DNA from 2 places in the Priestia sp. SB1 genome. Region 1 is predicted to be linked to the other one. Evidence: a T-box and tRNA genes for the amino acid it is inferred to sense, from the RefSeq annotation. Region 1 holds a T-box; the other holds one or more tRNA genes.
What was found. The T-box of region 1 lies ahead of pheS (phenylalanine--tRNA ligase subunit alpha). A T-box ahead of a tRNA ligase gene usually reads a tRNA of that ligase, here a tRNA-Phe.

Region 1 (14,804 bases):
ATATTCCGTATCAATTTGATGCAATTGCTGGAGGCGGTACGGACTCGGGTTCTATCCATATTTCAGCTAACGGGGTGCCAGCACTTTCGATTACAATTGCAACTCGTTATATCCATTCTCATGCAGCAATGCTTCATCGTGATGATTATGAAAACGCAGTTAAATTAATTGCGGAAGTCATTAAGCGCTTAGACCGAGATACGGTTAACGCCATTACGTATAATTGAAAAAAGCTCATTCTCCTAGGAGAATGAGCTTTTTGTTGTACATAGGAAAAGGTTATTTATTTTAAACCGTTTTCAAGCGTTGTCAGAATTTCTTCTTTTTCTGATTCCGGAGACTTTTCCCAAAGCACTTCAAATAAAACACCAAGTCCAGGGAGCATTTTTTCTTCACCGCTTTGAATAGCGTCAGAAATTGTAGCCTCAAGCTCTTCTTTTGAGTTTCCTGAAACGTTTGCAATAACAGCATTTCGTAAATTAAGATCCATCATTTTCACCTCAGCTATCGTAAAGTTACCAATAGTTTTTGTTTTCTTTGCGATTTCTATGTACAATAAAGTGAAACTTATCTAATGATTATTGAACAAAATGTAATCGAACTATTTATTTTTGTATAGATAAAGGAGTTATGTTTGTGAAACAAATTGATTCAGTTAAAAATCCGCAGGTAAAAGCGTGGAAAAAACTGCATAATAAAAAAGACCGTGATAAGCAGGGCCTTTTTATGGTAGAAGGCTTTCATTTAGTCGAAGAGGCTATCAAAAATAAGGATTGCGTAAAGGAACTAATTATACGCGAATCGACCGAAGTGCCTGCACAGTGGGATATAGACGGTATCGAAATAATCGTTGTAAACGAAGCAATTAGTAAGTTATTATCTGACACAGAAACACCTCAAGGAATTATTGCCGTGTGTTTTCAAACAAAGCATGCGGAAATTATTCATACAGCACAGAAAGTATTGCTTTTAGATGCCGTGCAAGATCCAGGTAACCTAGGTACCATTATCCGAACCGCTGATGCTGCGGGAGTGGAGGCTATTATCATTGGAGAGGGCAGCGTGGATGTGTACAACCCAAAAGTCGTTCGTTCAACGCAAGGAGCTATTTTTCACCTTCCAATTGTAAAAGGCGATTTACTCGAAATAATTTCATTGTTAAAAGAAAGAGGAATAGCAGTTTACGGCACGTCGTTACAAAATGGAAAGGTCTACACACACGTAAAACCTTCAAACGAATTTGCGCTGATTGTGGGAAATGAAGGAAATGGCGTAAGCGAGAAAGTGTTGGAACAAACGGATCAGAATCTGTACATTCCCATCTATGGAAAGAGCGAGTCGTTAAATGTTGCCATCGCTTCTGGAATCTTACTTTATTATTTACGCGGAATGTAGTTGCATCGAGAACGTGTTTTCACTATAATAATACAATAGTTACATATGTAAAAAACGATGAAAGAGAGCAGTAGCTTATGTCCGTTTATGCAGGGAGAAAATGCCATGACTGAAAGCATTTTTATAAATGTAATAAGTGAATTCACCTCTTGAGTTGACACTTAGACCATCTTACATAGATGTAAAGGTGTTCCGGAGATTCCGTTAACTTGAATGAAGTGAACTGTATACGTCTGTGTATATAGTTAACAAGGGTGGTAACGCGACTAATCCTCGTCCCTTTTTTGGGAGGAGGTTTTTTTATTTGTCATTTTTTACGTTAAAAGGAGGAATAAGTGATGAAAGAACGTTTACAAGAACTTCAACAAGAAGCAATTGCAAAAGTCGAAGCAGCAAGTGCTTTAAAAGAATTAAACGACGTACGCGTAGCTTATTTAGGAAAGAAAGGCCCTATCACAGAAGTACTTCGCGGTATGGGAAAACTTTCAGCTGAAGAGCGTCCTGTAATGGGAGCACTTGCAAATGAAGTACGTGAAGCGATTGCATCTAAAATTGAAGAAAAACAAACGGCGTTAGAAGCAGCCGAGGTAGAGCGTAAACTTGCTTCAGAAACAATTGACGTAACGCTGCCGGGACGCCCGGTTAAAGCAGGTACGCATCACCCGCTCACAAGCGTGGTTGAAGAAGTAGAAGATTTATTCTTAGGAATGGGCTATGAAGTAGCAGAAGGACCAGAAGTAGAGCAGGACTACTATAATTTCGAAGCTCTGAACTTGCCAAAAGGTCACCCAGCACGTGATATGCAAGATACGTTCTATATTACGGAAGAAACGCTTCTTCGTACGCATACATCAACTGTTCAAGCTCGTGTTATGAACAAGAATGAAGGCAAAGGACCTGTTAAAATTATTTGCCCAGGTAAAGTGTACCGCCGCGATGACGATGATGCTACGCATTCACATCAATTTATGCAAATTGAAGGTCTTGTAGTAGACGAAAACATTCGTATGAGCGATTTAAAAGGCACGCTTGAAGTATTTGTGAAAAAGATGTTCGGTGCAGACCGTGAAATTCGTCTTCGTCCAAGTTTCTTCCCATTCACTGAGCCATCTGTAGAAGTAGACGTATCGTGTGCAAAATGTGGAGGTAAAGGCTGTAATGTATGTAAACAAACAGGCTGGATTGAAATTTTAGGAGCCGGTATGGTTCATCCAAATGTTCTTGAAATGGCTGGATACGATTCAACTAAATATCGTGGTTTTGCTTTTGGAATCGGTGTAGAGCGTATTGCTATGTTAAAACACGGCGTGGATGATATTCGTCATTTCTATACAAATGATGTTCGTTTCTTAGATCAATTTAAACAAGTATAAAGGAGGGACTACGATGTTTGTATCTTATCGTTGGTTACAAGAGTATGTTGACTTATCAGGCGTAACGGCAGAAGAGTTAGCTGATAAAATCACAAAAAGTGGAATTGAAGTTGAAGGTGTAGAAAACTTAAATAAAGGCATCAGCGGAGTGGTAATTGGTCACGTTGTAGAACGTGAACAGCATCCAAATGCGGATAAATTAAGCCGCTGTCAAGTAGATCTTGGCGGAGGAGAAATCGTTCAAATCGTGTGCGGAGCACCTAACGTGGCACAAGGTCAAAAAGTAGCGGTTGCAAAAGTGGGAGCTGTACTTCCAGGTAACTTTAAAATCAAGCGTGCTAAGCTTCGCGGTGAAGAATCGAACGGTATGATTTGTTCTCTTCAAGAGCTTGGCATTGAAAGCAAGCTTGTGGCAAAAGATTATCAAGAAGGCATCTTCGTCTTCCCAAGTGATGCTGAAGTAGGAGCGGATGCGCTAGATGCATTAAACTTAAACGATGAAGTATTAGAACTAGGGCTAACACCAAATCGTTCAGACTGCTTAAGTATGTTAGGTGTAGCATATGAGGTGGCTGCTATTTTACGTCGTGAAGTGAAGTATCCGTCAGTAAACGTGCAAACGTCTGATGAGCAAGCAGCTGATTATATTTCCGTTAAAGTAGAGGCAAAAGAAGACAATCCCCTTTACGTAGCGCGCGTTGTGAAAAACGTAAAAATTGCTCCGTCACCATTATGGATGCAAACGCGTTTAATGGCAGCTGGTATTCGACCTCATAACAACGTTGTTGATATTACCAACTATATTTTGCTTGAATACGGCCAGCCGCTGCATGCTTTTGACTATGATCGTCTTGGTTCAAAAGAAATTGTTGTACGTCACGCGTCAGAAGGCGAGAAGTTTGTAACGCTTGACGATCAAGAGCGCGTACTAAAAGGCAATCAGCTTGTTATTACAAACGGCAGTGAACCGGTAGCCCTTGCAGGTGTAATGGGGGGAGCAAACTCTGAAGTAAAAGACGATACGGTAAATGTTCTTATTGAATCAGCTTACTTCAAAGGTTTAACAGTTCGTCAAGCTTCCAAAGACCACGGTCTTCGCAGTGAGGCAAGTGCTCGTTTTGAAAAAGGAATTGATCCTAACCGTACGCGTGTAGCTGCTGACCGCGCAGCAGAATTAATGGCTGAATACGCTTCAGGTGAAGTGGTAAGCGGTACTGTAGAAGTAGATACACTAACTGTGGAACCTGCTGTTGTAGCTGTGTCACTTGGACGTATTAACAATGTGCTTGGTACAGAACTGTCGATGGAAGAAGTACAAGATATTATGAACCGTCTTCAATTTGAAAGCAAAGTCGAAGATGAAACCATCGTTGTAACGGTACCGACTCGTCGAGGCGATATTACAATTGAAGAAGATATCGTGGAGGAAGTAGCGCGCATGTATGGCTATGACAACCTTCCTACAACGCTTCCTGTAACAGTGGCAACTCCAGGAAAATTAACAGAGTATCAGCTTGGACGCCGTAAAGTTCGCCGTTTCTTAGAGGGAGCAGGGCTAGCGCAAACAACAACCTATTCGTTAACGAGCGCTGAAAAAGCTACTCAGTTTGCACTCAATGCAACAAGTACGATTGGTTTAGCAATGCCGATGAGTGAAGATCGCAGCATCCTTCGTCAAAGCTTAGTGCCTCATTTACTTGAAGCAGTGAAGCACAATAATGCTCGTCAATCGGATTCTATTGCGCTATACGAAACAGGCTCAGTGTTCTTATCTAAAGGTGAAGGGGAATTACCGGATGAGCAGGAGCGCGTAGCTGGTGCAATCACGGGTCTATGGCATGCTCACGGCTGGCAAGGTGAAAAGAAAGTCGTTGATTTCTATGTGATTAAAGGTGTACTAGAAGGGTTATTTGCACAGCTTGGTTTAGAGAAACGAATCTCATATGCTCCCGTTAAAAAAGACGGTATGCACCCTGGACGTACAGCGGCTGTATGGTTAGATGAAAAAGAAATTGGATACGTGGGTCAAGTTCATCCTGTTGCTCAGAAACAGTATGGCCTTCGTGAAACATACGTGTTTGAATTACACCTTCAAGAGCTATTAGCTGCAGATGTCGAAGAAGTTCGTTATTCAGCTATTCCAAGATTCCCATCTATTACACGTGATATTGCACTTGTTGTAGATAAAAACGTTCTTGCAGGAGAAGTTCAGCGCGTCATCTATACGACGGGCGGAGAACTTTTAAAAGACGTGACAGTATTTGATCTATATGAAGGCGAGCGTATGGAAGAAGGCAAGAAATCTGTAGCTTTCTCTTTACGTTACTTAGATCCTGAACGTACATTAACAGATGAAGAAGTAGCAAAAGCACATGGTGCAGTTTTAGAAGCTGTTGAAAAAGAATTTGGTGCAACGCTTCGTTCATAAGAATAAAAAAAGAGATGTGGATTTCCACATCTCTTATTTTTTAGCTAATTTTAAAGCTTTTTCTGTATTAGCAAAATGGATTTTAGCTAAAGAGTTCAGCGCATTGACGCCATGTTTTTTAATAATTTTAGCAGCGGCGATATCAACTTGTGCTCCAGCTCCGCGAGGAATGACCATCCCCGTCTTTTCCGTTAGTAAATCCATTTGTTTTAAAAATGCGTATCTGGCAATAATGGAAGCAGCGGCTACAGATAAATGAACGCTTTCTCCTTTTGTACTGAAAAAGACATTTTCTTTGATAATCTCTTTTTCCTTTACGATGTGTTTATAATAGGTGTTTTTTTCAACAAACTGGTCAATTAAAATCGCATCAGGTTTTTCAGGATCCAATTTTTTTAACACGTTGGATAAAGCTTTGTTGTGCAACAGAGCTTTCATTTTACCTTGTGACATGCCTTTTTCTTGAAATGCATTATACTTTTCGTTATGTAAGACAAGCAAACTGTAAGGAATAAACGAAACAAGCTGCTTGGCAATTTCAATGATTTTAGCATCCGTTAACTCTTTTGAATCTCGTACTCCTAATTCTTTTAACAAAGGAAGCTGCTCTTTTTGAACATAGGCAGCAACTACGGTCATGGGACCAAAATAATCTCCCGTTCCTACTTCATCAGAACCAATGACCGATAGTGAACTGAAGTTTGATGGGAGGTGTGAGACGGGAGCCTTTTTAGCAGCATCTAAAGGACCTCCCCACTTAGCTGCTTCTGTTTCAGCTTCTTTTCCTTGAAAAAGTACTTTTCCAGAGCGGTATGCAGTGATAGAACAGCCGGGAGTTTTAGCCGAAAAAATACTTCCCTGCGGCAATTTAGGCTGCAAATAGGATGTGTAATGAAGCTTCATTTTAGCTATCTGATCAGCTGATACCTTAATAACAGCATGTGACATAATGCTTCACTCCTTTCGGGGTATTTTAGTTTACTTTATAAGCACTATCCCTTATGATAGCTTAAATATAGATATGTTTCCATTGAAGTCTTCTTCGTGGTATGATAGGGATTAGGATTTTTCGTGGAACGGAGGATTTTCTCGTGTCAAGACAAGATAAAACACGTGCGACAGTTGACATCTTTGGTCAGCAGTACAGCATCGTCGGTAGCGAAAGTACAAGCCATATTCGACTTGTCGCCTCTATAGTGGATGAAAAAATGCGTGAAATCAGTACTAAAAACCCTTCTTTAGATATCAATAAATTAGCAGTATTAACAGCTGTGAATGCTGTACACGAATATATAAAACTGAAAGAAGACTATGAGAGACTTGAACAAAAACTTTATGGAAAAGAGGAATGACTGAGTCAATGCTTAATATCATTTTAATTATATTGCTTCTTTTAGGCTTTGTAACAGGTCTTAAAAGAGGATTTATTTTGCAACTCATTCATATTGTCAGTTTTGCGGTTTCGTTTATCGTCGCTTATATGTTTAGTGGAGATTTGGCAAGCCGACTTCGCTTGTTGATTCCGTTTCCAGACAATATTCAGCAGCAAAGTGTCGCATCGTTTGTATTTGATTCTGGAACGATAGAAGACGCTTTTTATCGAATGATTGCATTTGCGATTTTATTTTTTGCTACTCACATTGTACTTCGCCTTGCAGGCTCTGTTTTAACGGCTTTAACCGAACTGCCAATTCTGCGCCAGTTAAATAAATGGGGCGGAGGTGCACTTGGATTCGTTGAAGTGTATATCATCGTTTTTATTTTGTTATACATTGGAGCCGTGATTCCTGTAAGTGAAATTCAAACGCCAATTCAACAGTCTTCAATTGCAATCAATATCGTACAAAATACTCCATACTTATCGTCTGCCATTCAAGATTTGTGGACTCAGTATGGTGTAATGTAATGAAATTACAATAGCTTGTTGAGAGGGTGTGTCGAAAGTGTCATAATACTTTTGAGATACCCTCTTTTTTTATCGCAGTCTGTTCTGCGGTTTTCACGGAGATAAAAGTATGTCTAGATAAAAATTTGAGAGAGTACATATGTCACTCATCATGTTTTGAAAGTTTCGTTATTATGATAATAGGCTGGTGAAAAGAGATGAATAAAAAGGATATTATTAAATTGTTAGAAACAATTGCTACATATATGGAATTAAAAGGAGATAACCCTTTTAAAATTTCTGCTTTTCGAAAAGCAGCTGCAGCGCTAGAAACGGACGAGAGAACGCTGACAGAGATTGAGGATTTTACCAAGCTCCAAGGGATTGGTAAAGGAACGGCTGCAGTTATTACAGAGTATATGGAAACAAATGAGTCAAGCGTACTAGAAGAACTAAAGCAAGAAGTTCCTGAAGGACTTATTCCTCTGCTTAAGCTGCCGGGGCTTGGAGGTAAAAAAATCGCTAAATTATATAAAGAGCTAGATATTAAAGACATGGAATCACTGCATCAGGCCTGTATGGAAAATCGAGTGCAGGGACTAAGCGGTTTTGGTAAAAAGACGGAAGAGAAAATTATCGCTGCTATTGAAGAGTTTGGGAAACGTCCTGATCGTTTGCCCCTTGCTTTTATGCTTCCAATAGCGGAAGAAATTTTAGAAGCCCTTAAACATATGCATAGCATTGAGCGTTTTTCTCAAGCAGGGAGCATTCGCCGCATGAGAGAAACTGTAAAAGATCTTGATTTTATTATTTCAACAGCTGAGCCTCATGCTGTCCGTGAACAGCTAGTATCGCTGCCAAATGTGAAGGATGTCATTGCAAATGGAGATACAAAAGTATCGGTAACGTTAGCCTATGAGTACGATGTGTCCGTGGATTTTCGTCTTGTAGAAGATAAAGCGTTTGCCACGACGCTTCATCATTTTACAGGATCAAAAGATCATAATGTGCGCATGCGTCAATTAGCAAAAGAACGCGGTGAAAAAATTAGCGAGTATGGCGTTGAAAATGCGGAGACAGGCGAAGTTATGACATTTGAGTCTGAACAAGCATTCTATGAACATTTTGGACTGTCTTTTATTCCGCCGGAACTTCGTGAAGATGGAACGGAAGTAGATGCATTTATAAAACCTCAAACGCTTGTGACCTACGGTGCGGTAAAAGGTGATTTGCATATGCACTCCACGTGGAGCGACGGAGCGTATTCAATTGAAGAAATGGCGGAAGCATGTCGCGCGCGAGGCTATGAATACATGGCGATTACAGACCACTCTCAGTATTTAAAAGTAGCTAACGGTCTAACGCCTGAACGCATTCGCAAACAGCGTGAAGAAATTAATCGTTTAAACGCACAGTTCGATGATTTTACAATATTAGCAGGAATTGAAATGGATATTTTGCCCGATGCAACACTTGATTATGATGATGAAATGCTAGCTGAGCTAGATTTTGTTATTGCGTCCATTCACTCTAGTTTTTCACAATCACGCGAAGAAATTATGAATCGTTTAAAGCAAGCGTTAAATAATGTTCATGTAGATTTAATCGCTCATCCGACCGGTCGTTTGATTGGTCGCCGCAACGGATATGATGTAGATATTGATATGCTAATTGAATTAGCTAAGGAAACAAAAACGGCTCTTGAACTAAACGCGAATCCAAACCGTTTAGATTTAGCCGCTGAGCACATAAAAAAAGCACAAGAGGCAGGAGTTAAAATTGCAATTAATACAGATGCTCACAATCTAGACATGCTAGAGCATATGGAAATTGGAATATCTACGGGAATTAAAGGCTGGCTTAAACCAGAAACGGTATTAAATACGTATAGCCTCAAAGAATTAACCGCCTTTTTAAATCGACATAAATAAGCAACAGGAGGAATCAGTTTTGCAATCACGTATTTTCCATGTACTAGAGTTTAATAAAGTTAAGGAACAGCTTCAGAAAAAAGTAGCTTCTTCTTTAGGCCGAGAAAAAGTAGCGAATTTGATTCCCTCGACTCAGTATGAAGAAGTAGTCAAATGGCAGGAAGCAACAGATGAAGCTACAACCGTGCTGCGATTGCGTGGCAACGTACCGCTAGGAGGCATCTTTGACGTTCGACCTAGCGTAAAGCGCGCTGAAATTGGAGGAACGCTAAGCTCTAATGAACTTCTTGATGTAGCAAGTACTATTTATGCTGCAAGACAAGTCAAGCAATTTATCGAGCAAGTAGTAGAAGACGAAGATTTACAGCTTCCAATTATAATTGAACATATCGAAAAACTAATGCCTCTTCCTGAGGTAGAACAAACAATTAAAATGAGCATTGATGAGAATGGCACAGTACTAGACGGTGCAAGCGACCAGCTAAGAGGCATTCGTCAAAAACTTCGCTCGACGGAGTCTCGTATTCGCGAAAAGCTAGAAAGTCTTATTCGCTCCTCGTCTGCTCAGAAAATGTTGTCAGATGCGATTGTTACCATTCGAAACGAACGTTTCGTTATTCCTGTTAAGCAAGAATATCGCAGTGCGTATGGAGGCATTGTGCACGATCAGTCTTCATCTGGAGCAACGTTATTTATTGAGCCACAGGCGATTGTGACGTTAAATAATGAGCTTCAAGAAGCAAAAGTAAAAGAAAAACAAGAAATTGAGCGTATTCTTATTGCTCTAACCGTTCAGGTAGCGGAAGTGGCAAATGAACTCCGTCAAAACGTTTATTTGTTAGGTGAGCTGGACTTCATGTTTGCTAAAGGGCGCTATAGCCATGAGCTAAAAGCTTCAAAACCTAAAATGAACGATCGAGGCTATATTAAGTTAGTGAAGGCAAAACATCCTCTTATTGCCCAGGAAGATGTCGTTGCAAATGATATTGAGCTAGGTGATCAATATACGTCTATCGTTATTACAGGACCAAATACCGGCGGTAAAACCGTAACGTTAAAAACACTTGGGTTATTCACATTGATGGCTCAAGCAGGTTTGCAGATTCCTGCGCTGGATGGATCGGAAATGGCTGTGTTTAAACACGTATTTGCTGATATTGGAGATGAGCAGTCCATTGAACAAAGTCTGAGTACCTTTTCATCTCATATGGTCAACATTGTAGATATTTTACAAAAAGTAGATCATGAAAGTCTGGTCTTGTTCGATGAATTGGGAGCGGGAACAGATCCCCAAGAAGGTGCAGCGCTTGCGATTTCGATTTTAGATCAAGTATATGAAAGAGGCGCTCGCGTAGTTGCGACTACTCACTATCCTGAATTAAAAGCGTACGGCTATAACCGTGAAGGAGTGGTCAATGCTAGCGTAGAGTTCGATATTGAAACATTGAGCCCTACTTACAAGCTGCTGATTGGTGTACCGGGTCGAAGCAATGCTTTTGAAATTTCAAAACGTTTAGGTTTAAGTGCAGAAGTAATTGAACGTGCCAAAGGCTATATTGGCTCAGAAACAAATAAAGTAGAAAACATGATCGCTTCTCTTGAAGATAGCCGCCGTCAATCTGAACATGAGCTAGAAGAAGCTGAACAGCTAAGAAAAGAGGCTCAGAAGCTTCATAAAGAATTACAGAGTCAGATTATTGAGTTTAATGAAAAACGAGATAAGCTGTACGAAAAAGCTGAAGAAAAAGCTCAAGCCACAGTTCAAGCAGCATCTGAAGAAGCAGAGAAAATCATTAGCGATTTGCGTAAAATGAGTCAAAAAAATCATGCGCTTGTAAAAGAGCATGAATTGATTGAAGCACGTAAGCGTCTAGAAGATGCAGTTCCAACTCTTGAAAAAAGTAAAAAGAAACCGGCTGTGCCGAAAAAACAAGAGCGCACTCTTCAAGCTGGAGATGAAGTGAAAGTCTTAAGCTGGGGACAAAAAGGAACGCTTGTGGAACGAGTAAGTAATAATGAATGGCAAGTGCAAATGGGAATCATGAAAATGAAGGTGAAAGAAAAAGATCTCGAATATATTAGTTCCCCAAAACCTGTAGAAACAAAGCCGCTTGCTACGGTAAAAGGAAAAGATTATCATGTAAATCTAGAACTGGATTTAAGAGGAGAGCGCTATGAAAATGCGCTGATTCGAGTTGAAAAATATATTGATGATGCTTTGTTAGCCAACTATCCGCGCGTTTCGATTATCCACGGTAAAGGAACTGGAGCTCTTCGTAAAGGTGTACAGGAATATTTGAAAAATCATCGTTCTGTTAAAAATATTCGTTTCGGAGAAGCTTCTGAAGGAGGTTCTGGCGTTACGGTTGTGGAATTTAAGTAAAAGAATGCTGAGATAAAGGTGTCAGTGGATGCGCTGAACAAGCATATATGAAGATGGAAAATCCGACATGGCTCATGAACTATGTTGGGTTTTCTATCTCTTTTAAGAACGATGCAAGTAAAGGAAAGAGACCTGTCAGTTCATTACGTGGAGTGTAATATAAATTAGGAGTGATGCAAAAATGAGGGATTTTTGGAAAGACCCGTATATTGAATCCGCCGCTTATTACAGCGTGGTTGTCTTGAGCATTGTCGTCTTTCTTGTTGTGTTTGAGCTCGTTACTAAATATAAGAATTGGGAAGAGATTCAAAAAGGAAATATGGCTGTTGCGATGGCAACAGGTGGGAAAATATTTGGATTAGCTAATATTTTTCGCTATTCGATTGAGCACAACGACAATTTGTTAAGAATGCTTGGATGGGGAATATATGGGTTTGTTCTTTTACTAGTCAGCTATTTTATTTTCGAATTTTTGACGCCGAAATTTCGAATCGATGATGAAATTGAACAAGATAACAGAGCCGTTGGGTTTATTTCACTTGTTATTTCAATCGGTATGTCCTATGTAATAGGAGCAGGGATAGGATAGGAGAGAGTCATGGAGAAGTTAGCGAAAATTTTACTCATTTTATGCGGAGTGTTTATGCTTATTGGTCTTATCTATTTATCTATATAGCTTTTCCTAACATTGTGATGACAGCAAAAAAGCTGGCCTTAAAGCAGGTCAGCTTTTTTAATGATTACTTCCATACGTCTTCAGCAATTGAAATCACGTGCTTTACTTTATCCCACTGCTGTTCTTCAGTTAGTAAATTTCCTTCTTCTGTAGAAGCAAATCCGCACTGGGGACTCAAACAAATTTGATCAAGAGAAACAAATTCTGCCGCTTCAGCAATTCGTTTTTTCACTGCTTCAGGATCTTCTAAATCTCCAAATTTTGATGTGATAAGACCAAGGACAATCTGAAGGTCATTTCGCTTTACATGTCGAAGAGGTTCGAATCCTCCTGAGCGTTCATCATCAAATTCTAAAAATAGTCCATCTACGTTTAACTGACTGAAAATAGCTTTTGACGCATTTTCATATCCGCCGCTTGCTGTATAAGTAGACTGGAAATTCCCTCTGCAAATATGCATTGTAATAACCATGTCATCTGGCTTATGCGCAATGGATTCATTGATCGCATCCGTAAAACGTTTCAGTAATTCTTGGGGCGTAAATCCTTTTGACGCGATTTGTTCTTGTCCTTTTTCTGAGAAAAAGACCGCCCACGCAGTATCATCTAACTGTAAATAGCGGCATCCAGCATCATAAAATGCTTGAATGGCTTTTTGATATGTTTTAACTAAATCAGCAAAAAATACATCCGTATCCGAGTAAGCAGACTCTTCAATATGACCTCTGAAAAACAGCATATTGGGACTTGGAATGGTGAACTTAGCCACGTGTTCTTTTCCGGCCGCTTGATGAAGAAATTTATAATCTTCAATCATAGGGTGGTGATTAAAATCTAGTTTTCCAGTAACTTTTATACCGTGAGCTTTTGTTTGGACCCCGTGAAACTGAATTCCCGACTCTGCTTCGTAAAGTTCTACGCCCACAAGTTCTGATAGAAAATCAAAGTGCCACCACGCACGGCGAAACTCACCGTCTGTTATGGCTTTTAATCCAATTTGTTTTTGCTTTTCTACGAGCTTACTAATTTCTTCATCTTCAATTGCTCGAAGCTGTTTCTTTGTCATTTCCCCGTTTTCTACCTGTAATCGTGCTTGCTTGATACGCTCAGGACGCAAAAAGCTTCCAACGTGATCTGCTTTGAACGGTCCTTTAGTCAATGTTGTTATCAATTTATACAGCTCCTTAAAAAAATCTAATTTTTATTATATACAAAAAATTCGGATAATGTACAGGGGTAAATCCAATTTTTATTTATTACGCTGCAGGATGAAAGAGTGATTAGACAGGAAAGAGAACATTCAATAACGATTGCATCTAAAAAAAGAATGAACTATAATTTTAATTAGAAAATTCTAATTTTTTATTTTTTTGAGGGAGAGGATACGTGTGGAATCCACCGAAAAGATATGGCTTTCTCAATACCCAGAGGAAATATCTGCTACGCTTCATTATGAGCAAAAAAATTTAGCACAGCTTTTTGAAGAAGCAGTTCAAAAAGCCCCTAAAAAAAACGCAATCTATTTTCTAGGGAAAAAAATGACGTTTTCCCAACTGCATCAAGATTCTTTGAAACTGTCATCTTACCTTATTGAACTGGGATTAAAAAAAGGGGATAGAGTAGCCATTATGCTTCCAAATTGCCCTCAAGCTGTCATTTCCTTTTATGCTGTTCTTCTTGCCGGAGGAGTAGTCGTTCAAACAAACCCTTTGTATACGGAAAGGGAGTTAGAGTATCAGCTGAATGATTCAGAAGCGACCATGATTATTGCACTCGATTTGCTATATCCGCGTGTAGTAAAAATGAAAGCGTTAACAAGTGTAAAACACGTAGTCATCACCTCTATTCAAGACTATCTCCCATTTCCCAAAAACATAATCTATCCATTTATTCAGCGCAAACAGCAGAAGATAAGCGTGGATGTGAGTCATACGGAGACTACTCATTTATTTAAACGCATTATAAGTGAATCCTCTCCAGCAGTATGTAATGCTGAGGGAATTTCAGACGAAGATATCGCGATTTTACAATACACCGGGGGAACAACAGGTTTTCCAAAAGGAGTCATGCTTACTCATAAAAACTTGGTAGCCAATGCAACGATGTGTTCACATTGGTTATACCGCTGCAAGCATGGAGAAGAAAAAGTGCTTGGAATTATCCCGTTTTTTCATGTGTATGGTTTAACAACGGTTCTTGTTCTATCGGTTTTGCAAAACTACGAGATGGTGCTTCTGCCTAAATTTGATGCAAAAACGACGCTCAAAACCATTCATAAGCAGCAGCCTACTTTATTTCCAGGTGCTCCGACAATTTACATCGCATTATTAAACCATCCTGATTTAGCAAAATACAACCTATCTTCTATTGATTCATGTATGAGCGGTTCAGCTCCTCTTCCTGTGGAAGTGCAGGAGCAGTTTGAAAAGCTCACTGGAGGTAAACTAGTGGAAGGATATGGATTGACGGAAACCTCTCCTGTTACTCATGCTAATTTTCTTTGGAAAGAGAGAATACCAGGAAGCATTGGAGTGCCTTGGCCAGACACAGATGCCAAAATTCTCTCGTTTGAAACAGGTAAAGAAGCTGCTGTAAGCGAAGTAGGAGAAATTGTGGTTAAAGGTCCTCAGGTCATGAAAGGATATTGGAAGCAGCCTGAAGAAACGGAGGCTGTTATGCGAGACGGGTGGTTGCTAACAGGTGATGTTGGCTATATGGATGATAAAGGTTATT
Region 2 (14,804 bases), on a different contig from region 1:
GTACTTCTTTGATATTACAGAGCAAATAGAAATCGAAAAATTGTATGAGGAAGAACGAACAAGTTTAGGCATTATCTTTTTAGATAATTATGATGAACTAACGCAAGGAATGGATGATCAAGTTAAAAGTAACTTGAATAGCCAAGTAACTTCTATGTTAAATAGTTGGGCTCAAGAATACGGTATTTTTATTAAACGTACGTCTTCTGAGAAATTTATTGCGATTATGAATGAACAAATCTTAATTCATTTAGAGCGAAGCAAATTTTCTATCTTAGACCAAGTTCGAGAAGAGACGTCTAAACAAAATATACCGCTTACATTGAGCATTGGTATCGGAGCTGGTGCTGCTGATTTACCTGAGCTGGGTGCTTTAGCTCAATCTAGCTTGGATTTGGCCTTAGGCCGAGGTGGAGATCAAGTAGCGATTAAACAGCCGAATGGAAAAGTGAAATTCTTTGGCGGCAAGACTAATCCAATGGAAAAACGGACGCGCGTGCGTGCCAGAGTTATTTCTCACGCGTTAAAAGAGCTCATTACAGAGAGTGGAAAAGTGATTATCATGGGTCATAAGTATCCGGATATGGATGCTGTAGGAGCTGCTATTGGGATATTAAAAGTAGCGCAAGTAAATCAGAAAGACGGTTTTATCGTATTAGATCCTGATCATATTGATACAGGTGTTCAGCGAATGCTAGAAGAGATTAAAAAGAAAGAAGGCCTGTGGGAACGATTTATTACGCCTGAAGAAGCCTTAAATCTTGTGAGTGATGATACTCTTTTAGTAGTAGTAGATACGCATAAGCCGTCGCTCGTTATTGAAGAAAGGTTATTAAATCGTATTGAAAATGTCGTGGTCATTGATCATCATAGACGAGGAGAAGACTTTATCGAAGACCCTCTTCTTGTCTATATGGAGCCATATGCTTCCTCGACAGCAGAACTCGTTACTGAGCTTCTTGAATACCAGCCAAAACGATTTAAAATTGATATGCTAGAAGCAACAGCACTTTTAGCCGGTATTATTGTCGATACAAAAAGCTTTACATTACGCACGGGATCTCGTACGTTTGATGCAGCGTCCTTTTTACGTTCTCAAGGCGCAGATACGGTTCTTGTTCAAAAGTTTTTAAAAGAAGATATTACGCAATATGTACAGCGAGCACGCTTTATTGAACATGCAGAGATTTATACAGCAGGTATTGCCATTTCACGCGCTGAACCGAACAAAATGTATGATCAAGTGTTAATCGCGCAAGCTGCAGATACGCTGCTTTCAATCAGCGGAGTGGTTGCTTCGTTTGTTATTTCTAAGCGACGGGATAATCTAATTGGCATTAGTGCTAGATCGCTTGGAGATATCAATGTACAAGTTATTATGGAAAGTCTCCAAGGCGGAGGCCACTTAACGAATGCTGCTACTCAGCTTCAAGACATTAGTTTGGATGAAGCTGAAGAAAGGCTTAAACAAGCAATTGATGAGTACTTAGATGGAGGTAAAAAATCATGAAAGTAATTTTCTTAAAAGATGTAAAAGGAAAAGGCAAAAAAGGTGAAGTGAAAAATGTTTCAGACGGTTATGCACATAACTTCTTATTAAAGAATGGTTATGCTGTTGAAGCTACAGGCGGTAATGTGAAGGTATTAGAAGCACAAAAAAATAGAGAGCAAAAAGATGCAGCTGCAGAACTTCAAGCAAACAAAGAGTTAAAAGCAACTCTTGAAGAACTAACAGTTGAATTAACAGCAAAATCTGGTGAAGGTGGCCGTTTATTCGGTTCTATCACAAGCAAACAAATTGCTGAAGAATTAAAGAAAAAACACAAAATTAAAGTAGATAAGCGTAAAATTGAATTAAATGATGCCATTCGCGCATTAGGCTACACAAATGTACCGGTTAAATTACATCCGGAAGTAACGGCTACTGTAAAGGTACACGTGACTGAACAAAAATAAACGTACGATTGAGAAATAAGTAAATAATATAAAGGGTTGGCGCGGACTTGTATTTGTTCGCGCCAACATTTATGATGAAAGAAAATACTGAAAGAATATAAGAGGGGCATAGAAATATGAGTGATCTTTTTGCTGATCGTCTTCCGCCTCAGAATATTGAAGCAGAGCAAGCGCTATTAGGGGCCATTTTCTTAGAGCCTTCTTCTTTAACCTTAGCATCTGAACTGCTGATACCTGAAGATTTTTATCGGGCATCGCACCAGAAAATCTTTACATGTATGCTGAAACTTTCTGACCAAGGTGAACCGGTTGATTTGGTAACGGTAACGTCTGAATTAGCTGACCAAAAAATCCTAGAAGAAGTTGGCGGCGTATCGTATTTAAGTGATTTAGCTAACTCTGTTCCAACGGCTGCAAACGTAGAGTATTACGGTAAAATCGTAGAAGAAAAGTCGATTTTACGCCGTCTAATTCGTACTGCAACGCATATTGCTTCAGAAGGATATGCAAGGGAAGACGAAGTGGAAGTTTTATTAAATGAAGCGGAAAAAAACATTTTAGAAGTAGCACAGCGTAAAAACAGCGGTGTGTTTCAAAATATCAAAGATGTACTTGTACAAACGTACGATGATATCGAAGTTCTTCACAATCGAAAAGGTGACATTACAGGTATCCCAACTGGGTTTAGTGATTTAGATAGAATGACAGCAGGGTTCCAGCGAAATGATTTAATCATTGTAGCGGCGCGTCCATCGGTAGGTAAAACGGCTTTTGCCTTAAATATTGCGCAAAACGTTGCAACGAAAACGGATGAGAACGTAGCAATATTCAGTTTAGAGATGGGTGCTCAGCAGCTTGTTATGAGGATGCTGTGTGCCGAAGGAAATATTGATGCACAAAGGCTGCGTACAGGCTCGCTTACAGCCGATGACTGGGGAAAGCTCACGATGGCAATGGGATCTTTGTCCAATGCAGGGATTTATATTGATGATACACCGGGTATTCGAGTAGGTGAAATTCGTTCTAAGTGTCGTCGCTTGAAACAAGAAGGCGGACTTGGGATGATTTTAATTGACTACTTACAGCTTATTCAAGGTAATGGACGAAGCGGAGAAAACCGACAACAGGAAGTATCTGAAATTTCGCGTGCGTTAAAAGCTTTAGCCCGTGAATTAGAAGTTCCTGTTATCGCCTTATCACAGCTTTCCCGTGGCGTAGAGCAGAGACAAGATAAGCGACCGATGATGTCTGATATCCGTGAATCCGGAAGTATTGAGCAGGATGCCGATATCGTAGCTTTCTTATATCGTGAAGACTATTATGAAAAAGACACAGAAAATCAAAATATTATCGAGATTATTATAGCCAAGCAGCGTAACGGTCCAGTTGGAACCGTACAGCTTGCCTTTGTAAAAGAATACAATAAATTCGTTAATCTCGAGCGGCGCTTTGATGACGCAGGAGTGCCGCCTGGTGCATAAAACCTCTCAATATGAGAGGTTTTATTTTATTGTTATCGCATTCGTTCCGCAAAATACGATATATTTGTAATAACTTTTGTTAAATCGTTCGGATTTAATTGACTTTAGTGTGATAAATTGATACACTTATCCATGGTTAAATTATGTCGTAGTGAGCTGTTGCTTACTAAGCGGAGGTGCTTAAGATATGTCTTCAGTCGTTGTAGTAGGAACACAATGGGGAGATGAAGGAAAAGGGAAGATTACAGACTTCCTATCAGAAAATGCAGAAGTGATTGCACGTTACCAAGGTGGGAACAATGCAGGTCACACAATTAAGTTTAATGGTGAAACTTATAAGTTACATTTAATTCCTTCAGGTATTTTTTATAATGACAAAACGTGTGTAATTGGAAACGGTATGGTTGTTGATCCAAAAGCACTTGTTCAAGAATTAAAATACTTACATGATCGCGGTGTAACAACAGAAAACTTACGTATTAGTAACCGAGCTCATGTGATTCTTCCATATCATTTAAAATTAGATGAAGTTGAAGAAGAACGTAAAGGTGAAAATAAGATTGGTACAACGAAAAAAGGTATTGGACCAGCTTATATGGATAAAGCAGCACGTGTTGGTATTCGAATTGCCGATTTACTAGACCGTGAAGTATTTGAAGCAAAATTAACACAAAACTTAGCTGAAAAGAATCGCCTTCTTGAAAAAATGTATGAAGTAGAAGGCTTTACATTAGAAGAAATTTTAGATGAGTACTATGAGTATGGTCAACAAGTTGCAAAATATGTTGTTGATACATCAGTAGTATTAAATGATGCGTTAGACGAAGGACGTCGTGTACTATTTGAAGGCGCACAAGGTGTTATGTTAGATATCGACCAAGGAACATATCCATTTGTTACATCTTCAAACCCAGTAGCGGGTGGAGTAACAATTGGTTCTGGTGTAGGTCCATCTAAAATCAAACACGTTGTAGGTGTATCAAAAGCCTATACAACTCGTGTTGGTGACGGTCCTTTCCCAACTGAATTAACAAACGAAATCGGTGATCAAATCCGTGAAGTAGGACGTGAATATGGTACAACAACTGGTCGTCCTCGCCGTGTAGGTTGGTTTGACAGTGTAGTTGTACGTCATGCTCGCCGCGTTAGCGGAATCACAGACTTATCTTTAAACTCAATTGATGTATTAACGGGAATTGAGACATTAAAGATTTGTGTAGCTTACCGTTATAAAGGGGAAGTTATGGAAGAATTCCCTGCTAGCTTAAAAACACTTGCAGAATGCGAACCTGTATATGAAGAGCTTCCAGGTTGGACAGAAGATATCACGGGTGTGAAAACATTAGATGAGTTACCTGATAACGCTCGCCACTACTTAGAGCGCGTGTCTCAATTAACAGGTATTCCTTTATCTATTTTCTCTGTAGGTCCAGATCGTACACAAACAAATGTATTACGTGGTGTATATAGCTAAATAAAAAGAGTTAGCTCTTCGTGAGCTAACCTTTTTTATTTATAATTGGTGCTTTTTAACAAGACTTTTAAAAAAAGCTCAATAATAAAAAGAAAGTTTTAAAAAAACTATTGCATTTATATGAAATATCATGTTATTATAATAAGCGTCGCTAAGAGATATAACATGAGCCATTAGCTCAGTTGGTAGAGCATCTGACTTTTAATCAGAGGGTCGAAGGTTCGAGTCCTTCATGGCTCACTTTTGTTACAACGTGGCCCGTTGGTCAAGCGGTTAAGACACCGCCCTTTCACGGCGGTAACACGGGTTCGAATCCCGTACGGGTCATTTTTAATATTTTTAATACATAGCATATAGACTGAGGTCCCGTGGTGTAGCGGTTAACATGCCTGCCTGTCACGCAGGAGATCGCGGGTTCGATTCCCGTCGGGACCGCCATTTTGGCTCGGTAGCTCAGTTGGTAGAGCAAAGGACTGAAAATCCTTGTGTCGGCGGTTCGATTCCGTCCCGAGCCATCAAAAAGCATGACTTTATTTAAAGTCATGCTTTTTTCTTTTATTTACATTTAAAAGAAAACGTTATTTGCTTTGCATCTCTTTTATGGTAATATATTACTTTTGTATTTAGAGATGGTTGAAAATCATATATCTTCATGTATAGTAGAGGATGAACTTGTGACGTTTCAAGGGTTATCAAGTATAATAAAACTACGGTATTCAAACAGTATGAATACTATCTTTTATATTTTGCTTCAACTAATAAAGGAGAACGATGATCATGGATAAACGTATTTTAGTCGTAGATGACGAAAAGCCGATTGCAGATATTTTAAAGTTTAATTTGCAAAAAGAAGGTTACGAAGTATTTTGTGCTTATGATGGCGTAGAAGCACTTGAAAAAGTGGAAGAAGTACAGCCTGAAATGATTTTATTAGATATTATGCTTCCTCAGAAAGATGGAATGGAAGTTTGCCGAGAAGTGCGCAAAAAATATGATATGCCCATTATCATGTTAACAGCAAAAGACTCTGAAATTGACAAGGTTTTAGGTCTAGAATTAGGTGCAGATGATTATGTAACTAAGCCGTTCAGTACGCGTGAATTATTAGCACGTGTAAAAGCTAATTTACGTAGACATCAGCAGGTAGCTGTTCCAACAGAAGAAAGTGAAACGAATGAAATTACGATTGGAGCACTTGTTATTCATCCAGATGCTTATATTGTGTCTAAGCGCGGAGAAACGATTGAACTGACTCATCGTGAATTTGAGCTGCTGCATTATTTAGCGAAGCACATTGGACAAGTCATGACGCGTGAACACTTGCTTCAAACTGTATGGGGTTATGACTATTTTGGTGATGTGCGTACGGTAGATGTAACAGTTCGAAGATTACGTGAAAAAATTGAAGATAATCCAAGCCATCCAATGTGGATTGTAACAAGACGTGGAGTAGGCTATTATTTACGCAGCCCAGAGCAGGAGTAATTTTAGATGAAGAAAGTAAGGCTCCTGCAATCTATTCATTTAAAGTTTGTATTGATTTATGTGCTGCTTATTTTAATTGCGATGCAAATTATTGGGGTCTATTTTGCTCGACAATTAGAAAAAGAATTAGTTAACAACTTTCGAACGTCTCTTCAAGAGCGGACAGACTTGCTGACGTATAACATTGGACAAGAAATGGTGAAAAATCGTGATGATGATTCACCGACTCTTGAGGAAGACTTAAAGACTATTTTACGAGATTTTGCTTCAAGACCCAATTTAGCTTCAAATGATATGAATGACATCTCTGAAGTAAGAGTCATTGACCAAAATAGAAGAATCATTGCTACATCGAACTCAAATCCTCAACAGATCATAGGTAAAAAGACTAATGATTTAGCGATTACAAATGCGTTGTTAGCAGGAACGAACTCTGATAATGTATTTGTTGATCAAAGCGGGCAGCGAATCAGAGTTATGATACAGCCTATCCGTTTACAGGATAAAGTAGGTGCCAGTCAATCAAGTTCAACTAATAAAAATGGAAAAGTTCAGTCTAGCGAAGAAATCTTAGGCGCTATTTACTTAACAGCTTCCATGGAGCCTGTTTACGATCAAATGAGTAATATCAATCAGATCTTTAAGGCAGGTACGGTGATTGCTCTTTTTATCACAGCTATTTTAGGCGTGTTTTTAGCTCAGACCATTACTCGTCCAATGTCTGAAATGAGAAAACAAGCACTTGAGATGGCCAAAGGTAATTTTACGAGAAAAGCTAAGGTGTACGGGTATGATGAAATTGGTCAGCTAGCTCTCACATTCAACAACTTAACAAGAAAGCTTCAAGAAGCACAGGCAACGACAGAAGGGGAGCGCCGTAAGCTTAGTTCGGTATTAGCTCATATGACGGACGGCGTTATTGCGACGGATCGAAAGGGAAGAGTAATTTTAATTAATGATCCAGCCGCAGCTATGCTAAATGTTTCACGTGAAACGGTTTTGTCTGATCCAGTTGTTTCCCTATTAGATCTTGAAGAAACGCATACGTTTGAAAGCTTGCTTGCCAATCAAGAGTCATTAATTTTGGACTTTAGTACAAAATCGGATCCCTTTATTTTACGAGCTACCATTTCCGCTATTCAAAAAGAGACCGGTTTTATCAATGGGATTATCATTGTCTTGCATGACATTACAGAGCAGGAAAAAATTGATCAAGATCGCCGAGAATTTGTAGCGAATGTTTCACATGAATTGCGTACGCCGTTAACAACGATGCGCAGTTATTTAGATGCGCTTGCAGATGGTGCTTGGCAAGATAAGGACTTAGCTCCAACATTTTTAAATGTAACGCAAACGGAGACAGAGCGAATGATTCGTCTCGTTAACGACTTGCTTCAATTATCTAAGCTAGATAGCCAAGACTACCGATTTAGTCGTGACCCAATCAATTTTGTAAAGTTTTATCATTACATCATTGATCGCTTTGAAATGACAATTGAACAAGGTATTTCGTTCGTGCGCGACTTGCCAAATGAAGCAATCTATGTCGCTATCGATCAAGATAAAATTACACAAGTATTAGATAACATTATTTCCAATGCAATAAAATATTCACCTGAAGGCGGAACCATTACATTTTCAATTGCTCAGCATACGCATGAAATTGTTGTGAGCATTAAAGACCAAGGTATGGGAATTCCAAAATCAAATTTAGCTAAAATTTTCGAACGCTTCTATCGTGTAGATAAAGCACGAACTCGTAAATTAGGCGGAACAGGATTAGGGCTTGCTATTGCCAAGGAAATTATTGAAGCACATGATGGACGCATTTGGGCAGATAGTCAGGAAGGAAAAGGAACAACGATTTACTTTACTCTTCCGATTGAAAGTGAGAATGATGACGAATGGGAATGAGATATGAACATATCAAAACGGCCATCTTAGTTGTTCTCGTCGCTTCCAGTTTAATTATGACGTATCATATATGGACGTATCAGCCTTCTTATAAGGTCATTTCAAAAAATCAACATTTGCAAGAAGTTGAAGTTAGTTCAAAAAGTAAAATAGAAGATCATATTCTTCCAACAGAAGTTCTCTATCATCGAAACGATAATCACTACATGTCTCACGATGAAGATGATGTAAACAAATGGGTAAATGAAATGAAAAAGTGGAAATTTTCGAATGTGACGGACGTTTCGGATGCTATTTCTCCTGATGGATTTTTAAATTATGTACATGGAAGTAATTCTATTGAAGTGCTGTATCCAGACGCACTACCTTTGAAAACATTTCAACAGCTTTTTTCATTTTCTCAAACGTCTTTGCCTAATCAAACATTTGACCGTGTACTCATTAAAATTAAGCGTACACCTTCCTTTTTCGTGAGCGTGTATCTTGTGAATTATGAGCAAAAAAAGATTTATTCGGTTACAGTCAAGAATTTGGCCAAAGATGATATCAAAGAATTAGAAGATAAAATGAAGCGTACGTATGCCCCGAGCCTTGTATATAAAGAAAACAAAAATCGGTATATTTTCCTTCCGGAAAATAATATTACGATGAATAGTGAAGTCTACTATACGAGCATGAGGCATTTAGATATTGAAAAATATAAAGAAGCGCTTTTTAACAACCCAGACTATGCACGGAAAGAAACGTCTACAAACCGAGATGTCTACACTGAAGGTACAAAAGTAATCAATGTCAATACGAAGACAGATGTGATGGAATATGTGAATCTTGTAAATTCCACGACCGAGGTAATGGAAGATTATAATTTAATAAATCGCAGCTTTAGCTTCGTTAATGACCACGGCGGCTGGACAGAATCTAATTACAGGTTCAACAGCTGGAATCGCATTACAAAAGAAATTAGCTATCGTTATTATAAAGATAACTATCCAGTGTACAGCAATCAGGGAATGACTGAAATATATCAGAGATGGGGAAATGCGGAGATTTTAAATTACCGTCGTCCTCTTTATCGTTTTGTAAGAGTACAGGACTCGAGTGTAGAAAAGCTGCAGTCATCTCAAAAGGTGATTCAATTAATTGAAAAACATCAAAACTTTGACCCGAATCTGTTAAAAGATATTTCAATAGGCTATCAGCTAGAAGAAGTGTCACAGCAGCCGAAAACCGGCGAAAAGACGGTTGAGTTTAATTCTAATTCTGTCAAACTCGTTCCTTCTTGGTTCTATTATTATAATAGCAAATGGTATCGAATTGCACCGCCGACCGAAGGAGGCGATAACGATGGATTGGAATAGAACAAAAACCATCTTTATTTTCACTTTCTTGATTCTTAATATTTACTTAGGCTATCAGATTTTTAAAACTCATCAAGAAGATCAGTACTCTCTATTTGTGGAGTCGAGCGTGGAAGAACAATTAACGAGTGAAGGCATTGAATATAAACATTTACCTGTAGATGTGAAAGAAGCTTCTTCGTTAAATGCTAAAAGTAAGCTGTTTAAAGAAGAAGACTTAAAAAAGCTGAAAGAGCAAAAAGCAGCGCTGCTTGAGGAAAAAACAATTCGAAGCGTATTGGACAAACCTTTTTCAGTGCCTGAAAAAAATACAAAAGCAAAGCTAAGTCAATTTTTGAAACGATATGTGCTCTCCGGTGAAGATTATGAGCTATGGAACGTTAATAAAGAGAAAAAAACAGTTACATTCTTTCAACAATATAAGAAGCACAAAATCTATGACAATGAAAATGGCATGATCATTGCTCATTTAAATGATAAAGGTGAAATTGTTTCATATGAACAAACGATGCTAGGTTCCGTGAAAACGTTGGATGATGAGCAGGATGTTTTGTCTCCTTTAAAAGCATTGGAAAATTTGTTTTTGAAGGATGAATTGAAAAAGAAAGATTCTGTAACAAACGTAGAGTTTGGATACTATACGTTTGATCTGCCGTTATTAAATTCCCAAGTTTTAGCACCAACTTGGCACATTGTTGTAAATGGAGATACAAGTTATTTTGTAAATGCCTTTGAAGGACAGATCATTAAAAAAGGAAATAAATAAGTATTTGGAGTGAGATAAATGAGCCTGCATTTCAGCGTGCTAGCGAGTGGAAGCACAGGAAATGCGATTTTAGTAAGTGATGGAGAACATTCCTTACTAGTTGATGCAGGGCTGAGCGGAAAACAAATGGAAGCTCTCTTTCAACAAGTAAATCGCAATATCCCGGATTTATCAGGAATTTTAGTGACTCACGAACATAGTGACCATATTAAAGGACTAGGTGTTCTGGCACGTAAATATAAGCTCCCTATTTTCGCGAATGAAAAAACGTGGAACGCAATGGACGGCTTGATCGGCAACATTGATACGGAACAGAAGTTTCACTTTGAAATTGGCCAAACGAAATCGTTTGGTCAATTGGAAGTGGAGTCTTTTGGCGTTTCGCATGATGCTGCAGAGCCTATGTTTTATGTCTTTCATCAAGGGTCTAAAAAATTGACCCTTATTACGGATACCGGCTATGTAAGTGACCGCATGAAAGGTACAATTAAAAATAGTGATATGTACGTATTTGAAAGCAATCATGATGTTGAAATGCTGAGAATGGGGCGCTACCCTTGGAGCATTAAAAGACGAATTCTAAGCGACGTGGGACATGTATCGAATGAAGACGCGGCGCTTGCAATGGCAGATGTGATCGGAGATCAAACCAAACGCATTTACTTGGCGCATTTGAGTCAAGACAATAACATGAAGGAAATTGCCCGCATGTCGGTTGCACAAGTGTTACAACAAAAAGACATCAATGTAGAGGACAATATTCTTCTATGTGATACTGATCCAAAAAGACCAACTGATATTGTTTATGTATAGTCTCTAGAAAGGAAGCGAAAAATAACTTCATTTAGTACGTGAATGCAGACATTCACGATGATAAATGAAGGGTTCGGTGATAGTGTGGAACATTATGATGAAGGCCAAGAGCCGAATAGTCGGCCGCCTAAACGCCGCAGAGGATATTTCGCTTCTGCTCTGATTGGAGCTATTATAGGTGCACTTATTGTACTGCTTCTTATGCCAGCCTTGGTGAGGAACGGGATTTTGCCATACGGATGGATGAATGATGAAAACGGAGATGAACAAACAGGGTCTACGATACAAAAGTCAGTATCTCTTGACGTCACTACGGCCGTCACAAAAGCTGTTTCCGAAGTCAATGCAGCAGTTGTAGGAGTTGTAAACATTCAGAACTCTGAAAGCTTTTGGAATGATGAACGAACTGATGCCGGGACGGGCTCAGGTGTTATTTACAAAAAGCAAGGCAATAAAGCTTATATTGTGACAAACTATCATGTCATTAAAGGTGCTAACGAAATTGAAGTGAGCTTCAGTAACGGTACAAGGGTATCAGCTAAAATTCTTGGCAGCGATGATTTAATGGACTTAGCAGTTCTTGAAATTGATGCAGGTCACGTGACAAAAGTGGCTACCTTCGGAAATTCTGATAAGCTTAAAGCTGGTGAACCAGTGATTGCTATCGGAAACCCGCTAGGCCTTCAATTTTCTGGATCCGTTACACAAGGAGTTGTCTCAGGAGTTAACCGTGTCATTCCTCAAGATTTGAATGGCGATGGAAATCCTGATTGGCAATCAGAAGTCATTCAAACAGATGCCGCAATTAACCCTGGCAATAGCGGGGGTGCTCTTGTTAATATTGATGGTGAATTAATAGGCATTAATTCCATGAAAATTGCCCAAGAAGCAGTAGAAGGCATTGGTCTTGCAATACCAATTAACATGGCTAGGCCCATTATTAATGACTTAGAACGATATGGTGAAGTTAGACGTCCGTATCTTGGAGTTAGTACACTATCATTAAGTGAGGTATCAGGGTATCATTTAAAAGAAACCCTTAAGTTACCGCATGATGTAGTAAACGGAGTCGCTGTTCTAAAAGTCGAGCCAGGTTCGCCAGCCGCTAAAGCTGGGTTGAAGGAATATGATGTGATTGTCGAGCTAGATCACAGCAAAGTAAGAGATATTGCGACACTTCGCAAACACCTCTACATTGAAAAAGAAATTGGCGATAAAATGAATGTAACGTTCTATCGTGATGGCAAAAAGAAATCCACAGAAGTAAAATTAACGCGTCAAATGAAGTAAAAGAAAAGTTATCCACAGGGGATAAACTCCTGTGGTTTTTTAATGAAAAGAATAGAGAAAGGAAGATAAATACATGAAGATATATTGCTGTTTAGAACACACGGAACTAGCGCTGGATGTAATGGTAGATGAGATTGAGCTAGCACCTGTTTTTGAAAAAATAGAAAATTCAACTGACAAAAAAAGCTGCGAATATTGTGACAATGAAGCTGTATATGTAGTAGGGAACTAATATTCTTATACAAAATGTGGATATGACATGTGGATATGTGGATAATATCTGTGGATAAGGGATAAAGGAGAGGAGAATAGCCTGTGAATATCTCTATTATAACCATTGGGAAGTTAAAAGAAAAATACTTAAAACAAGGCATTGAAGAATATTTAAAGCGTTTATCAAGCTATGCAAAAGTAGAAATTATTGAGCTTGCAGATGAAAAAGCGCCCGAAAACTTAAGTGAATCTGAAATGGAACAGGTGAAACAAAAAGAAGGAGAGCGTATCTTAGCGAAAATCTCAGATGATACTCACGTGATCGCATTAGCTATCAACGGAAAACAAAAATCTTCCGAGGAACTGGCAAAAGAAATCGATTCATTAGCTACTTACGGAAAAAGTAAAGTAGCGTTTGTCATTGGCGGATCGCTTGGCTTAAGCAGCGAAGTAATAAAACGTTCAAACGCAGCTCTTTCTTTTTCAAAAATGACCTTTCCTCATCAGCTTATGCGCCTAGTATTAGTAGAACAGATTTACCGAGCTTTTCGTATTATTCGAAATGAACCTTATCATAAATAGAATGTGTGGATATTTTTTCATCAAAAGCTGAGGCAGAAGGAAATGTAGAACCTTCTGCCTCAGCTTTTATCATATGTGGATAAATAGCAAACGTCTATAAAATAGAACAATTGAGTTTAAGCAAACGAGCTCTTATTTAAGAAACAGAAAAACCTTCGTCTTCTTTCACTCCAGCTCTGTCTTTAAACTCATCAAGCAATGCACGCACTTCATCAGTCGTTTCCGTGCTCATGAGTAGATTTCTTAATTCACTTGCACCGCGGAATCCACGAACGTAAATTTTGAAAAAGCGTCGAAGCGGTTTGAAAGGGCGCGGCTCTAGCTCTTCAGAATATTTGTCATGAAGGTCTAGCTGCAGGCGAAGAAGTTCTAATAGCTCTTCGCTTGTGTGCTCTTTCTTTTCTTTTTCAAACGCAAACGGATTATGGAAAATTCCGCGTCCAATCATGATTCCATCAACGCCGTACTTCTCTGCAAGTTCCAGACCTTTCTGGCGGTCAGGAATATCACCGTTAATTGTTAGTAGCGTATGAGGCGCAATTTCGTCACGAAGTTTCTTAATCTCCGGAATTAACTCCCAGTGCGCGTCAACATCGCTCATTTCTTTTTTCGTACGAAGGTGAATAGAAAGGTTCACGATATCCTGTTCTAAAATGTGCTTCAGCCAGTCGTACCACTCATCAACTTGCGTATAGCCAAGACGAGTCTTTACGCTTACTGGAAGCCCTCCAGCTTTGGCTGCCTGGATAATCTCAGCCGCAGTATCTGGACGGCGAATCAAACCAGAACCTTTTCCGTTTCCTGCAACGTTCTGCACAGGACAGCCCATATTAATATCAATGCCGCGAAAGCCCATTTCGGCCATGCCGATACTCATTTGACGGAAGTACTCAGGCTTGTCTCCCCAAATGTGCGCAACGATTGGCTGTTCATCGTCTGTAAACGTCAAACGTCCTTTTACGCTATCTTTTCCTTTCGGATGGCAGTAGCTTTCCGTATTCGTAAACTCTGTAAAAAATACGTCAGGTCGTGCTGCTTCAGTCACAACATGGCGAAAAACGACATCCGTCACAGCTTCCATCGGTGCCAAAATAAAAAACGGACGCGGCAACTCATGCCAAAAATTATCTTTCATCTTATATCTAAACCCTTTCTCTTAGGGAAAACATCTTCCCAAAATTAAAAAGTGTAATTTCTTTTATAAGGTTGAATGCTAGTATAAACTTCAACCAATATATACTTTAATGGTATGGAACGAAAAGTGCAAGGGAACGAGACATTTTGTTTAGCTGGAAATACTTATTGAAACGAATTTTATATCTAGCATTAGTGGGGCATAAGGGAGCCTGAAGGGATATACCGGATACTTACCAATAAATATGCTAACGCGTTTGGGGCTAGGCACTTTCTTTAAGGATATTATAAAGTATTCACCATAATTGTGGTTGCGATAAGCGGTTTTATAAATAACT

Region 2: it encodes a tRNA-Phe, which carries the amino acid that the T-box ahead of pheS (phenylalanine--tRNA ligase subunit alpha) is inferred to sense. The anticodon was not compared.

Annotation. Positions count from the first base shown of each region.
Region 1 covers NZ_JBBJSS010000001.1:845,456-860,259, reverse strand. Annotated here, with positions in the region: gene WKH56_RS04440 (M42 family metallopeptidase) at 1-227, shown strand, start outside; gene sspI (small acid-soluble spore protein SspI) at 284-490, opposite strand; gene WKH56_RS04430 (TrmH family RNA methyltransferase) at 631-1,395, shown strand; T-box leader at 1,444-1,679, shown strand; gene pheS (phenylalanine--tRNA ligase subunit alpha) at 1,734-2,768, shown strand; gene pheT (phenylalanine--tRNA ligase subunit beta) at 2,782-5,196, shown strand; gene rnhC (ribonuclease HIII) at 5,230-6,144, opposite strand; gene zapA (cell division protein ZapA) at 6,288-6,548, shown strand; gene WKH56_RS04405 (CvpA family protein) at 6,545-7,102, shown strand; gene polX (DNA polymerase/3'-5' exonuclease PolX) at 7,300-9,012, shown strand; gene WKH56_RS04395 (endonuclease MutS2) at 9,032-11,395, shown strand; gene WKH56_RS04390 (DUF350 domain-containing protein) at 11,577-11,984, shown strand; gene WKH56_RS04385 (5-methyltetrahydropteroyltriglutamate--homocysteine S-methyltransferase) at 12,136-13,242, opposite strand; gene WKH56_RS04380 (AMP-binding protein) at 13,460-14,804, shown strand, end outside.
Region 2 covers NZ_JBBJSS010000007.1:332,356-347,159, reverse strand. Annotated here, with positions in the region: gene WKH56_RS25990 (DHH family phosphoesterase) at 1-1,510, shown strand, start outside; gene rplI (50S ribosomal protein L9) at 1,507-1,956, shown strand; gene dnaB (replicative DNA helicase) at 2,073-3,437, shown strand; gene WKH56_RS25975 (adenylosuccinate synthase) at 3,625-4,911, shown strand; tRNA gene WKH56_RS25970 (tRNA-Lys) at 5,079-5,151, shown strand; tRNA gene WKH56_RS25965 (tRNA-Glu) at 5,167-5,238, shown strand; tRNA gene WKH56_RS25960 (tRNA-Asp) at 5,274-5,349, shown strand; tRNA gene WKH56_RS25955 (tRNA-Phe) at 5,354-5,426, shown strand; gene yycF (response regulator YycF) at 5,689-6,396, shown strand; gene walK (cell wall metabolism sensor histidine kinase WalK) at 6,403-8,310, shown strand; gene WKH56_RS25940 (YycH family regulatory protein) at 8,367-9,668, shown strand; gene WKH56_RS25935 (two-component system regulatory protein YycI) at 9,655-10,434, shown strand; gene WKH56_RS25930 (MBL fold metallo-hydrolase) at 10,453-11,247, shown strand; gene WKH56_RS25925 (S1C family serine protease) at 11,305-12,537, shown strand; gene WKH56_RS25920 (CxxH/CxxC protein) at 12,611-12,769, shown strand; gene rlmH (23S rRNA (pseudouridine(1915)-N(3))-methyltransferase RlmH) at 12,853-13,332, shown strand; gene WKH56_RS25910 (tRNA dihydrouridine synthase) at 13,469-14,467, opposite strand.